Regions from separate parts of the Deinococcus cellulosilyticus NBRC 106333 genome, predicted to be linked through region 4. Evidence: riboswitches for the same ligand, from Rfam matches in the RefSeq annotation. Region 4 holds a riboswitch; each other region holds the start of a gene.
What was found. Region 4 has a riboswitch for cyclic di-GMP ahead of DC3_RS01890 (hypothetical protein). Riboswitches for the same ligand answer to the same signal wherever they lie in the genome.
Positions count from the first base shown of each region.

Region 1: linked by a shared signal. The riboswitch ahead of DC3_RS16425 (S8 family peptidase) and the one ahead of DC3_RS01890 (hypothetical protein) in region 4 are both predicted to bind cyclic di-GMP.
Region 2: linked by a shared signal. The riboswitch ahead of DC3_RS04335 (RCC1 domain-containing protein) and the one ahead of DC3_RS01890 (hypothetical protein) in region 4 are both predicted to bind cyclic di-GMP.
Region 3: linked by a shared signal. The riboswitch ahead of DC3_RS26455 (HD domain-containing phosphohydrolase) and the one ahead of DC3_RS01890 (hypothetical protein) in region 4 are both predicted to bind cyclic di-GMP.

Region 1 covers NZ_BJXB01000015.1:33,853-37,402, reverse strand. Annotated here, with positions in the region: gene DC3_RS16430 (EAL domain-containing protein) at 1-781, opposite strand, end outside; gene DC3_RS16425 (S8 family peptidase) at 924-2,057, opposite strand; cyclic di-GMP riboswitch class II at 2,145-2,228, opposite strand; gene kynU (kynureninase) at 2,420-3,550, opposite strand, start outside.
Region 2 covers NZ_BJXB01000003.1:114,490-118,039, reverse strand. Annotated here, with positions in the region: gene DC3_RS04345 (S4 domain-containing protein) at 1-225, opposite strand, end outside; gene DC3_RS04340 (DUF3197 domain-containing protein) at 406-795, shown strand; gene DC3_RS04335 (RCC1 domain-containing protein) at 873-2,057, opposite strand; cyclic di-GMP riboswitch class II at 2,437-2,521, opposite strand; gene DC3_RS04330 (M23 family metallopeptidase) at 2,683-3,264, opposite strand; gene DC3_RS04325 (beta strand repeat-containing protein) at 3,425-3,550, opposite strand, start outside.
Region 3 covers NZ_BJXB01000042.1:23,865-27,414, reverse strand. Annotated here, with positions in the region: gene DC3_RS26465 (copper homeostasis protein CutC) at 1-638, opposite strand, end outside; gene DC3_RS26460 (methylenetetrahydrofolate reductase) at 790-1,548, shown strand; cyclic di-GMP riboswitch class II at 1,792-1,875, shown strand; gene DC3_RS26455 (HD domain-containing phosphohydrolase) at 1,931-3,550, shown strand, end outside.
Region 4 covers NZ_BJXB01000001.1:439,836-443,385, reverse strand. Annotated here, with positions in the region: gene DC3_RS01890 (hypothetical protein) at 1-2,088, opposite strand, end outside; cyclic di-GMP riboswitch class II at 2,151-2,233, opposite strand; gene DC3_RS01885 (transglutaminase TgpA family protein) at 2,289-3,550, opposite strand, start outside.

The sequences.
Region 1 (3,550 bases), on a different contig from region 4:
CTTGCAGGTGGGTCTCGGCCTCACTGATCAGCACTTCAATCAGGATGTCGAGGTCCTCACTGGCCCTTGCCAGATTGGTGGCATCATGAAAGGCCACCAGGGCAGCTTCCAGCATCCCACGCTGGCGGTACAGCACCCCGAGGTGCCTGAGGGCATCGGCGGCAATGAAGCTCTTTCTGGAGGTGATGTCCAGTGCTGAAGAAAGCAGCTTTTCGGCTTCATCGAGCCTGCCCCGCCGCAATTGAAACTCCCCGTAGTTGGTGCTGAGGATGGCCTCTCCCATGGGGTGTCCGGCGTTGCGCACGAAGGTCAGGGCTTTCTGGTAGTGCCGCTCTGCACTGTCCGGATCACCAAGATCGTCGTACACGCGGGCAAGATTGGTGGAGATGGTGGCCGACAGCACGTCTTCTGCACTGCCGTGCACGGTTTCGGCCTGCAACAGGAAATCCAGTGCAGTATTGAAACTTCCCAAATCGGTGTGAAGGGCTCCGATGTTGCACAGCAGTGCAGCCTCTCCCCTCAGGTCTCCCAGGGCACGGCGGATCTCCCGGGCTTCCTGCAGGTGGAAGAGGGCGGCGTTGCTGTCTCCCCGTTTGTGTTCCAGTTTGGCCATGCCGTTCAGGGCATCTGCCAGCGTCTCCTGGTCCCGGTACAGTCTGGCCCGCACCGCTGCCTGTTCGTACAGCAGGGCTGCGCGTTCATCGTCTTCATCGGTGAAAAGCCGCGCTTCCTCGAGGAGGCGTTTGGGGGTTCGCAGGCTGGAGGGGTTCTGGTCAGGCATGTGGACCCATTTCCTGGTGCACGGATGGATTGAGGGGATGAAAGGAGAAGGGGAAAAGGGAGAGCCCTCTCTTCTGATGATGACCTGTTCTCGATGCATTGTCACCCGGGAAGGCAAAAGCTTCCCGGGTGAATCACACGTTTTATTTCAGGGCCTGTTTCAGGAAGAGGCTCATGTCGATGATGCCGCCGTTGCTGGTGGACTGGGCCAGTGTGGTCAGTTTCCAGTTGTTCGCATTTTCACCGAGGGCGAGGGCCAGAGCGCCGGTCACCAGCGGTGCACTGAAGCTGCTGCCTGTGCCGTACACCACGCGCTGTCCAGGGTAGGCAGTGAAGAGGTTCACGCCGGGAGCGAGCACCTCGTTGCCCTTGTTGTTCCAGCTGACGCTGCTGCCATCGCCGTTCACGCTGCCCACACTGAGGCCTGAGAGGTCAAGCAGGGGATCATTTCCGAGTTGCAGGGCTGGAACGAGGGGCTGGTTGCCTCCGCTGTTCCCACCCGAAGCAACAATCAGGACTTTCTTGCTGGCCGCATACAGCATGGCGGTGTACACGCTGGAGGTGAGGGTGTCGGTGCTGACGCTCATGTTGATGATGTCGGCCCCGCCGTTCACAGCGTCATAGATGGCCTTGGCCACATCTCTGGAGCGACCGGAACCATCGGAGGTGATCACCCGGAAGGCGGTGATGGTGGCTTTTGGAGCAACCTGACGGATCAGGCCAGCCACGGCTGTACCGTGTCCATAGGCCACATCGGTGTCGGCACCTTCTTCGCTGGCGTTGCTGTCATTGCCGAGGTAATCCCATCCAGACTTCACGGCTCCTGTGAGCATGGGGTGGTTGAGGTCCACACCTGTGTCAATCAGGGCAATGTTGACCCCTGCTCCGAGGTTGGGGGCAAGCAGCTGTGCCTTGTCCAGGTTGATCAGTTTGAAGGGCTTGCTGTTGTCCGGTGCGGGCAGGAAGACCCCTTCGGCCCACCATCTGACGGCACTGGCCCACCACCTGACGGCATCGGTCCAGTATTCGAGTCCGCTGTTGGTGCCACTGACCCACCATTTGACCCCACTGGTCCACCAGCGCACGGCAGTGGTCTGGTAGTTGCTCCTGTCCGAGAGGGTCATGTCGAAGACATCGGCACTCCCGAGCTGGCTGATCTCGGGATTCTGCACCTCTGCGGTGGCTTCCGGGGCCTTTGGGGTCTGACTGCAGGAGGCCAGGCTGAGCAGGACGGTTGTGATAAGGATCAGGCGTTTCAGAACAGAAGTGTGTGACATGGTCACTCCCTCCTTTACTCCCACAATCGAGAGACACCACCTGCATGTGCAGATGGACGTAGACCACGGTGATGCTTGCATCACGTGGAGACCAATAGCCGGTCGCACCACTGACTCCACCTTTCCCAGGTGCCCGAATACAGGAAAGGCTTCAACGTCTCTATCAGCCAGAGGGGTTGGCTCTGTACTGATTGATTCCAGTATGACAAAAAAAGCGCTTCAGCGTCAATCCACACGCCAAAAACGCCTCTTTACAAATGCCAGAAATTCCCTCTAATACGGGAAATTCCTGATGTTTAACACTTTCCGTACATCTGGGTCAAATTCCCTCAGCCAGACTTCAGAAACCTGTACAGTCAGGTTCAGACCACCCGGGTGCTTTTCTGTTCAAAAGCCATGTAGGAGCGGGTGTCGAGCAGTTCCCGCAGCACCTGAACCGTCTGTTGCAGCTCCTCTTCGGTGTTGTACAGGGCCACCGGAGCCATGCGCAGGATGTCCGGGGCCCGGAAGTCCGGCACAATTCCTTTTTCCCTGAGGGCCAGACTGAGCAGTCTCGCCTGGGGATGCTGCACACTGACATGGCCTCCCCTGCGGTGCACCTCTCTGGGGGTCACCACCCGGAGTTCAGGGGTGTGTTCATCCAGAAGCTTCATGAAATGCGTGGTGAGTTCCAGGGAACGTGCCCGGATCTCTTCAATGCCCACCTTCCTGAACGCTTCAAGTGCCCCTTCAAGTCCGGCCAGGGCCAGAATGCTCGGGGTGCTGATCTGGTACGCACCTGCTCCATGCTCGGGTGTGAAGTAAGAGCGCATCTCGAAGGTGCTGGCTTTCTGGTGGCCCCACCATCCCCTCAGGCCAGGGAGGCGGTCAAAGTGCTTCTCATGCACAAAAAGGCCACCGGGTGCACCCGGACCCGCATTCAGGTATTTGTAGCTGCACCACACCGCAAAATCCACGCCCCAGGCGTGCAGGTGGTGGGGCACAGAACCTGCAGAGTGGGCCGCATCCACCCCCAGCACAATGTTCTTCTGCTGGGCCAGCAAAGCGTACTTTTGGATGTCCAGCAACTGCCCACTGGCATAAAGCACCGTTGGGAGCAAGACCAGGGCCACATCCTCCTGGAATGCAGCAGCAATGTCTTCATCATTCAGGGTGTAACCGTCTCGCGAAGGAATCAGGCGCAACTCGGCGTCATGGCGCTCTGCCCAGGACTGCAGGGCATACAGGTCACTGGGGAAATCCAGTGCAGTGGCCACCAGATGCTTCTTCTGGGCTGTGGGCTGGTAAAAGGTGGCAAGCAGGGCATGCAGGTTCATGGTGATGCTGCCTGTGGCAATCACCTCTTCAGGCCGTGCTCCCATCAGGTCTGCCAGGGTGGGACTGAGGGTTTCGGCAAGGCCAAACCAGCTTTCCCAGCCGTTCACGGCCTGCTCCTGCCATTCCTGCAATCTGCGGCCAATCGCCTGCACGCTGGCATGGGAGGTGAGGCCCAG
Region 2 (3,550 bases), on a different contig from region 4:
GAATTCTCCAGAGATCTCCCAGATGTCCACGGGATCGCTGACACTGGGGATGTGTTCGGGGTACAGGGTCAGAACGATGCGTTCTGCATTGAGAAAACCACCAGAGATGTGATGTTTCACCTCGGGGCTGTTCAGTTCACGGCGGCTCACGCTGTCCTGCGGGATGAATCCAGTGCGGATCACCCGTCCTCCGGCAGCCTGAGCGATGAGTTTGGAGAGGTTCATATGCTATCAAAGTAGCACAGCTCTCCCCCTCCGCACATCGTGATTTCTGCCTATCGCACAGGAGAAAATGCCACAGAAATGGTTCACAATCTCAGGCGTGCCACCCAGAGGTGAAAGGCTTCCAGGAGACTTTGCCAAAAGTTCCCGTCTTGCTGCGCTCGTAGACGTTAAGATGAGACCATGCATACTCCAGAAATCACCGGAACCATCGGTGCACCGAAAGAAACCCTCTCCCTGCTGCTGGAGAAAAGTGATTTCAACGCCCAGACCATGTTCATTGTGATCACCGACTTTCAGGGGCACCGCAACATCGCCCGTTACAGCGTGCTGGTGCACAACAAGGAGGCCAGCACCCTGAGCGTTCCTGCTTTCGGTCCCCACTATGGGCAGGCAGGCATCGAAGCCCTCAGGGACGTGGTGCAGACCGCCATTGCTTCAGGGGTGACCAACTTCAAGGAAACCGTGGTCAATCCTTATGATTTCCAGCGCATGACCAGCGACCCTGACGAGGCAGACCTCAAGGTTCTGCTCTCGAAGGCCAACCCCACCGATTACAACATCTACATTTAATCCAGACATTTGAATCCACACGATCAGAAGCCCGGGAAAACCCGGGCTTCTGATCAGAGATTGTGGTCCGCGTGGAATTACAGTTTGGTGACCTGCACAGGGGACATGCGGTTGGTGGTGGTGCCATCACCGAGCTGTCCGCCAAAGTTGTTGCCAAATGCCCAGAGTTTGCCAGTGCTGGTCAGGACCACACTGTGGGCACGGCCCGTGGAGAGGGCAGTGGCAGCGCTGATTCCGGGAACCAGCACGGGGGTTTTCTGATCGATCAGGGTGCCGTTGCCCAGCTGTCCGCTGTCGTTCTTGCCCCAGCTGTACACCTGACCGCTGGTGGTGAGGGCGAGGTTGTGGGCGGGTCCGGCAACGAGGTCTTTCACTCCACTGAGCTTCTGAACCTGCACAGGGCGTTTGCTGCCAATGGTGCTGTTGTTGCCCAGGCGACCATTGTGGTTGTCGCCCCAGGCCCACACGGTGCCGTCGCTCTTGAGGGCCAGGGAGTGGTAGTGCCCTGCAGAGACGCGGGTGACGCCAGAGATGGTGGTGAGTTTCACAGGAACAGTCAGGGTGGTGGTGTTTCCGGTGCCCAGCTGTCCGTCCATGTTCCAGCCCCACACCCAAACGCTGCCGTCGTTCTTGAGGGCCAGGGAATGCCCGAGGCCTGCGGTGATCTGCACGATGCCAGAGAGGCCCTTGACCTGCACGGGGGTCAGGCGGTCGGTGCTGGTGCCGTCTCCGATCTGGCCCACATTGTTGTGGCCCCAGGCCCACACAGTGCCGTCACTCTTGAGGGCCAGGCTGTGTTCCATGCCTGCACTGATGGCGGTCACATTGCTGAGGGTGGAAATCTTCTGGGGCGCACTCTGGTCGACCTTGTTGCCAAGACCCAGCTGTCCGAATTCGTTGCGGCCCCAGGCGTACACGGTGCCATCGCTCTTGCGAACCAGGGAGGTGTTCCAGCCTGCGGCCACTTCGGTGATGCCACTGAGGGTGTTCGCATTGCTGATCTGGTTGTAACCGTTCCATCCCCAGGCTTTCAGCACACCGCCCACAATCCCAAGGTTGTGCTGGTTCCCACTGGAAAGGTTGCGGGGAGCAGCAATAGGTGCAACCAGGGCATTCATGTCTGCAGCACCTTCAGGGGCCTGTGCAGGGGTTTCGGTGCTGACTTCGGTGGAGGGTTCGGAAACGGTCTGGGAGGGAACAGATTGGGTGCCACAGGCGACCATCAGGAAGGTCAGGCCTGTCAGAATCAGGGTGTTTTTCATGGTGCGGTGTGAGGAAAATTTGAAACGGTGACTGTGGGGTCACATCGTCTGTGGGAGGTCCTCACCAGTGCTGTGCACTGCCTTCCTGTCCCACGCTGGCTGCCTGTGGTTTTTCAAAACAGCATTCACCTGCAGAGAAGGGGACTTCTCTGTGCTTTCATGGGGTGCTGTCAGAAAAAATCAGGGGTCAGGGTTCAAACCGATGCTGCGGTGCCTTGAGAGGCCTGCAGATCTGTCTGGGTGGGTTGGGACCGCGGTTCCTGGTGTTTTCTTCTGTCTGTAACATGCTGAAAGTCACTCCTTCCGAGTGGGGAAGAGTGACCGACAACGACAACAATGGGTTGGACTGTACTGCTGAACGCAGAAATACAGAGGACCAATTGCTCCATGCCGGTCGCACCACTGGCTCTGCGTTTCCCAGGTGCCCGTATACGGGAGAACGCTTCATCGCCTCATGAGCCAAATCTCTGATACACATTATGCCACTCCCTCCCCGTTTTGAGAAGGGTTTTTTACTGTCCTGCAAGGCTTTTTTATTTTAGATTTGGGTAACAGTTTCTGTACAAAGGTGATGTCCTGTTTCCAGCACTGCATTTTCCAGCGCTGCAACCCTGCCCCCGAGGCTTCAGCGGTATGCGCTGGTGAACAGGCGCATTTCATCGTGCATGTCTGGCGTGGCTGCCCTGAATTTCTGGTACAGCTTGGAGGGGTCCACAAAGAAGGTGCGGCACATGTCCCGGTTTCTTCCCGGCCAGAAGGCATAGAACGGCGCTCCACGTTCATCTCCAGGGATCTGCCTGGGAAAGTCGATGTGCAGGTGGGCCAGGAATGTGCCCCTCTCCCCTTTCCCGATCCTGCCAATCTCCTGGCCTGCAGTGACCCTGTCCCCCACCTTGATGAGGTCCTGTTCCAGCAGGTCATGACCGTATCTGGAGTAGATCCCGTACTGCTCATGCCAGATCACGATCAGGCCACCCCACAGGCCTCCGGCATGGTTGCTGATGTATTTTACTTCTCCATCTGCAACGGCCAGGAAGGGCAACCCCAGGTCTCCGTCTCCAGCAATGTTTTTGCGTTTCACCCAGTCGTAATAGTAATTGCAGTCCCATCCGGTGTGGTAACCCAGATGGGTGGGGTAGGTTCTGTCTGCATAGACCGCAGTAATCTGCGGTTTTCCCTCGGACCGCATCGGAAACATCAGTGGCATACCGACAGGATAGGCTTTTTGAGACCAGAATCAGAGCCGTCATTCTGTGCGGGTGAGGTCACATCAATCAAAGTCGGATCAGGATTTTCCCCATTGACAGCGCTTTTCAACAGAAACACCCCGGCAGGTGGCCGGGGTGCGGGTGTCCAGGGTGCTGGAATCAGCGGATTTTCACCTGATACAGGAAGTACCCGAAATCTCCCGGGGCCATCTGGGTGATGTTGCAACTGGTGGGCAAATTCAGGGGCAGATCAATCACACCGACCACCCCGAGGTGGACATTCAC
Region 3 (3,550 bases), on a different contig from region 4:
AGATGCAGAAAATTGAATTTGCCACTGCGTTCCCGGGCTGTGAGACCAAATTGCACGCCATGAACGCCACTGTGTTCCAGAAAAGGTTTGAGGTTTTCCGGGGTCAGGCCTGTGCTTTCAGCGAGGAGGGGCAGGTTGGGGCGGTCCAGGTGCACCAGGGTGCGGATCTCATCCTGCCCGGACAGCGCCGTTTCGGCCTTGCCCCGGGTGGTCACCTGGCGGACCATCGGGTACATGGCCAGTTGCAGATAGTTTTTGGTGAGGTCCAGGGTGTGGTCAAAAGCCAGGTTGATGTTGACGCTGAAGCCGTGGGTGATGGCATCTTCCAGCAGGTCCCAGTCCATCACAGTGTTGTGGATGGCCCCGAAAGTGATGTTGCGGATGCCGTGGTTCCAGTACAATTCCAGAATCTTCAGGGTCCGGCGGCGGCGGCCCTCTTCATAGGAATAGTTCTCGTTGTCTGGGCGGACCAGAATGGACAGGGGAACCCGGGCTGCATCCATGCACATCCCGATGGTTTTCAGGTCCGGGCTGATGCCTCCCTCCTTGAGGTTGCGCACCAGCAGCAGGGAGTCCGCCCCCATGTTCTGGGCTTCCCTGACCTCGATGGAGTTTTCCACCACGACCTCGGCGATCATGAATTCAGCATATCAGGTGCGGCTGATGAAAAAATGATCTTGATTGCAAGCTGGGGATTTGCCTGAGTTTGAACCCTTCAGGGCAGTCCTGCCCCATAGAGGACTAGATTTCAGCCTGGAAAACCGCAGTGGAGTCTCTACACTGTGGAGCATGCGGATTGCCGTAGAACTGGTTCCCAAAACCTTCGAACACCTGCAGGAGGAGCTGAGCTACATCCAGCAGCACCTGCCCAGGGTGGACACCATCAACCTGCCTGACCTGATGCGGTATGACATCCGCAGCTGGCAGGCGTGCCGCCCGGTGCAGCAGATCCTGCCCAGCAACAGTGCCATTCCCCATTTCCGGTCCATCGACCTGAACGTGAAAAAACCCCTGCCCTTTGCTGACCAGCTTCTGGAATCTGGGGTGAGGGAAGTGATTGTGGTGACGGGAGATCCGCCCACCGACATGAGTCGCAAGGTGTATCCGACCTCCTGCATTGATGCCATTCGCAAGTTCAAACGGGAGCTTCCAGAGATCAAGGTCTATGCAGGGCTGGACCCCTACCGTTCCAGCCTGCGCAGTGAACTCGAGTACCTGGAACGCAAACAGGAAGCCGGTGCAGAGGGCTTTTTCACCCAGCCCTATTTTGACCTGCGCCTGATGGGGGTTTTCCAGGAGATGTTCGAGCAGTCCGAATGCCGGGATTTGCCCATCTTCTGGGGGGTGACCTCGGTGGTGGGGGAGCGCTCCAGACGGTACTGGGAGACCCGCAACCGGGCCATCTTTCCCAAGGATTTTCAGCCCACGCTGGACTGGAACCGGGCTTTTGTGTCACAGGCACTGCACTGGGTGGAGGAAAACAGGGGCAACATCTACTTCATGCCCATTCGGGTGGGGATTGCCGATTACCTGAGCGGTTTGCTTTGAAACTGCAGGGGTGCTCTGGGATTCAAATCCCCAGAGCACCCACTTTGATTTGCATGGAAAGAGCTGTTCTTTCTCAGCCACTGGAGTTCAGATTGAAAACCTTTGGAAACATAAGTAAAATTTGTATTTTTTAAGTAATCAGAGTGTAAGAAATTCAGCAAGCTCTTTTTTGGACAAAAACGTTCAGGACGGTTGACACTGTTTCTGGAACTCAGTTAAGCTTCAGAATAGAAGTGGCATTTTGCCCACTCATGAGACATGGAAGCACATTCCGTATTCGGGCACCTGGAATGTGTGGAGTCAGTGGTGCGACCGGCATGAGGAGAAATTCACCCATCCCCTCCAAGAACATGCTGGCACGCCCTGTAGAAAGGACGCTGCCGTGACCGTTCACTTTCCAACACGACACCATGCAGCATCTCTTGCTGCAGAAGACACCGGACTGGAGATCACCTGCTCAGAGGTGCAGACCACCACCCCCACTGTGCCCGCTGCCCATGCAGCCTGTGTTCCAGAATCAGGTGAACTGTTTCAGGCCACCTTTGAACTGAATCCCCTGCCCATGTGGGTCTATGACAACAGCACCCTGCAGTTTCTGGAAGTCAATCAGGCCGCCCTGCAGAAATACGGCTACAGCCGCGATGAGTTTCTGGAGATGACCCTGCTGGACATCCGGCCTGAATCGGAACACCAGATGCTCATGCAGCACCTGCAGCATGTGGTTCAGCACCAGAGCAAGAACAGTGAACAGACCTGGGTGCACCTGAAAAAAAGCGGTGAGTCCATTGAAGTGCAGGTGCATGGTCAGGACCTGCAGTACCAGGGCCGCCCGGCACGTCTTGGGGTGATTCTGGATGTCACCGAGAAAAGTCGCATCCGCCGCGCTCTGGAGGAAAGTCAGGCCCAGTTTCGCCTGATTGCCGAGAACACGGTCAACCTGATCATGCAGTTTGATGCGAATTTCCATGCCTCTTATGTGTCCCCTTCCATCACAGCGATTCTGGGATACACGCCCGAGGAATTTCTGGCGATTCCCGATTACGGCTACATTCACCCGGAGGACTGGCCGATGGTGGAACAGGAGGTCACGGCGGCAGTGGAACGCCACGCAGACCAGCACATGCTGGAGTACCGCATCCGTCACAAAGAAGGGCATCACCTGTGGTGTGAAACGGCATTTCGTCTGATCTGGGAGGGTGAGGTGTGCCACGGGTTCATTTCTTCCAGCCTGGACATCTCGGACCGTGTGGTGGCCCGTCAGGAGCTGATGGCTTCCCTCACCACCTCCACCCAGCTGGTCACCCTGGCCGAGGAGCTCGAGGAGGCCAGCGATCCCTCGGACGTGATTCAGCTTGCCCTCAAGCACTGCACAGCGGTGATTCCGTTTGATTACGGGATGTTTGTGAAGGTGACGGACCACCAGTACCAGGTGGACACCTGCCTGAACCTCTCCCCAGAAGAAGGGGAAGTGCTGCTTGGACGTTACCTGAAGGCTGCTGGTCCCAGGCTGCTGCACGCTTTTCTGAAGGGAACTCCGGCTTTCTTCAGTGCATCAGAACCCATCTGTGAACCTGCTGAGTCTCTGCCTCGTATGGATGCGTTTCAGGTGGCTGTCCTGCCGGTTACGGCAGATGGCCGCATCCAGGGCTTTCTTGCCCTTGGGACCTGCACAGACAAAGTGGAATTCACCGGGAACACCCGTCGCATCCTGCGGGCGGTCAGAGACCGCATTTCGCACGCCTTTGAGCGCAACACCTACATCGAGAAGCTCTCCACCAGTCGGGAGGAGACCCTCAAAGCCATCGGGATGGTGCTGGAGTACCGGGATTACGAAACCAAAGGCCACACGGATCGGGTGGTGCAACTGTCCGACCTGCTGGGTCGTGCTCTGGGCATCAATGGAGATGAACTGGACGCCCTGCGCTGGGGGGCCTACCTGCACGACACCGGAAAGATTGCCATCCCGGACCACATCCTCCTCAAACCCGGCAGGCTGACCCCT
Region 4 (3,550 bases):
GGTGGGCACCAGTTGAACGGTGAGGCTGTCCCCGGGCTCAGAAGGGAGGGTCTGGGTCTTGAGGTGGGTGTGGGCAGGCAGGCTGCTGCGGTCAACGGCCAGGGTGCAGGGCCCCTGGTATCCTTTCAGCACCACCCGACCATTGGCATCCGACTGACCGGACATGCCACATCCTGATACTCTCACGCCAGACAGGGAAGGCTGGAATCCTGTCCCCTGCACGTCAAATCGCACCGTGCGGGTGGAGGGATCAGCAGGAGGGGTTCCGTCCAGAGCTGCGGTGATGCTGGCAGGTACAGGAAGCTCATACCGGTAGGAAAGCCCTGCCCGGTAATGGGTGCCTGCACGGGTCTGGTTGACCGAGACATATCCCTGCAAACCATTCACATCCCGGTAATTCACTGAAGCAAAAGGAAAGAGAGAGATGTTACCTGATTCCCACGAACTGCGCACCCCTCCTTCCAGAGCAAGCTCTCCAGAGTCCAGCAAAGAGGTGTACTTGCCGGAAAGGTTGAAGGCACCCCTTCCTCCGGTCTTCAGGGAGGTGAAAGCATTCAGTTGCAAAGGCCCCTGGGTGTAGGTGGCATCTGCTGAAACCTCTGCACCCTGAATCTCAAAAGCCTTCAGGGAGGCAGAGGTGCTGAATTTGATGTTCAGGTCTTCGAGCACCAGGCGGTGACTTCCCGTCAGTTCACTGCGGTGTTCGGGCCTGTAGGTCCAGCCCAGTTCGGTGTCCCTGTTGCTGTACCGGAACTGCAGGTCCTGCCACTGGGAGTTCGCCACCGTGATTTCACTGCTGAAGGTGTCCTCACCAGGGAGGAGTTTCAAAGAGCCCCTCAGGGAGCCACCCCATCCACTCTGACCGTAGGACACCCGGGCATTCAGGCTCTTGCCCTGCGCGGTGTAACTGGCCCCTGTGGACCAGAACATGCTCTGCCCGGGGGTGGATCTGGCATTCCAGGACCACTCGGGATGCTGCAGAGAAACAGCAACCTCAGGGCGGGTGAAGGCCAGATCTGTGTGTGCCGCAACCGACCAGTACAGCAGATCGGACCGTGTGGCATATTTGGCACCCAGACGGACCATGCCTGTGCGCATTCCCCATCCTGCACCCACCTGCAGATCCTTGACAGGTTCCGTGCTCACATACAGACCTTCACCCGCACTGCCCGCCACCCCGGATGCTGGGGAAGAGCCGTAATTGACGGTGGTCTTCCCCACCCCAACCATCAGGCCAGGGTCCTGCACTTTCAGGTCCTGCAGTTGCATGGAGGCCGAAAACCGGACGGTGGAACTCAGGTCTCCCTCTGCCCTGAACTGTGTTCTGAAAGGCTGACCGGACTCAAAGTTGCTTCCCCATTGCAACCGCACCCGGTAAGGGCTGTCCACAGCACGCACCCCCCTCAGCAGAATCTTCTTGTGTTGGGTGCTGGATGAGGTGATCAGACCAACTTCCAGCACCTGATCGCTGGGCTGGGTGGGCACAGGCACATTGAGGGTTCGCTCTGCACCGGGTTGCAGGTCAAAGTCAGGGATGCCCTGCAGGGCCAGACTGAATTCCAGATGCACCCGTGCAGGAATGGGGCCCATGTTGCGAACCTTTAATGAAAGTTGCACGGTGTGCCCCGGCAGGGTGGTGATGGCTTCCGGGGCTTGCAACTCAAGCTTTGCGCGGGCAGGCAGCTTCAGGGGAACAGGCACCTGAACCGGTCCCTGAGGGGTGGTCACCTCAAAAAGCAGGGTGAGTGAGGTCAGGTCTGTGTCTCCTGTGATCTGGACACTGAGCGGCAAAATCGGATTCTGACTGGCAGGCAAGGCCCTGGGGAAACGCACATTGAACCCCACAGGTGCTCCTGCATGTGTTCCGGTTTCATTTGACCAGCCCACAAGCTGCACCCCCAGTTTCATGCTCTTGAAAGCCTCTTGAAGCCTGAACATCACCTGGGTGGCCTGCTGGTTTTGCAGGGTGATGGTTTCGTTTTCAGCCTGGGCAACGCCAGAACAGGCCAGCAGACAACCTGCTCCAACAAGAGCATTCTGCAAGGATGGTCTGGAAGAAAGCACAGGCAAAGTCGTCAGCAAGGTCATACCGTTCCTCCCGGACAGGTGATGACCAGAACAAGAAACCACGCAGCTGCAGGTCACAGCTGGGGAACAAGGCCGGTCGCACCACTGGCTCCTCCTGTGCCAGGTGCCCGGGTAAAGCACAGGAATCCACGCCTCCTTTGTTCTTCCATCTTACCTGAGGACTCTGACCAAATCCTCACTGTACAGACCCGCAAAGCAGTTCATTTGCGCAACCTGAACCCCTGCACCTGCTGTCGGAACCCCTTCACCTGCTCTGGGGTGGCCTCTGGACCATAACGCAGGTCCTGATAGGTTTCCAGAATGCCCTCAATGTCTTCTGCCTGCTCTGGATGGGCCCGGGCCAGTCGCTGGACGTACTGGCTGACCGGCTCTGAAAGCTCGGGTTGGATGCTGAACCGCCGGATGAATTGCTGGTAGAGCCTGCGCAATTCATCGCTGGTCTGATGTGTGGCCCGAACCGTCCGACGCAACAGAATGGGAAGGAGGGTGAGGGCAAGCAGCACCACCACAATCAGAGCGACCACCGCCTTATGGGCACCCAGCAAAGACAACAGAAGGCGTTGCTGGGTGCCGTTGTACCCGATCACCCACTGGTCCCAGGCGAACTGGAAGGCGTCAAGTTGCAGTTGTGCCCGGGTCAGCCAGGTCTGTTCTCCTCTGGTCAGGGGGGACAAATCGGCTGGAGCCTGCAAACTGGCCGCCAGACCCTCTGTGAGGCGGGCAGGAGACACAGCAGCTGTGGGGTCGACGCGCACCCAGCCCTGACCTTCCAGCCAGACCTCCACCCAGGCATGGGCCTCAGACTGGCGCACAATGGTGTAACCCGCTGAACCATTCAGGTCTCCCCCAAGGTATCCTCCAACCACCCGGGCAGGCACACCTGCAGCACGCATCAGGAAGGCAAAAGCACCTGCATAATGCTCACAGAAGCCCTGTCTGGTCTGGTACAGCAATTCATCCATGGGATCAGGACTTTCCAGCACCGGTGGATTCAGGGTGTAAATGAATCCACCACTGCTGAAAAATTCCATTCCTGCACGAACCCGTTCTGCAGGAGGCAGATCCTGCCAGGAGGCAGCAAGGGCCCGTGCCCTGGGGTTGTTCTGTCCAGGCAAAAGCAGGTTGTATTGCAGCACACCCCGGCTTTCCTCGCGCCCAATGATGGCTTCTGTGTCGGCCTGCAGCTCGAAACGCTGCCTGACCACAAAAGGCCGGGTCACCACCTGATAGTTGGAGCTCAGGCGCACCGAACTGGTGGTGCCTGCAAAGCGGTCCAGCGCCAGCACCCACATGCGACCGTGGGGTTCCACCGTGCTGCGGTAACGGATCACCCGTCCCCGCGATTCAATGCGGGTGTTTGGGGTGAATCCTGTCCACACGGACCGTTGCGTCCAGTTGCGACCATCGAAGGCCTCAAACACCGGTCCTCTCCAGTACAGCTGTGCACGGGGAGGTGGAGGGT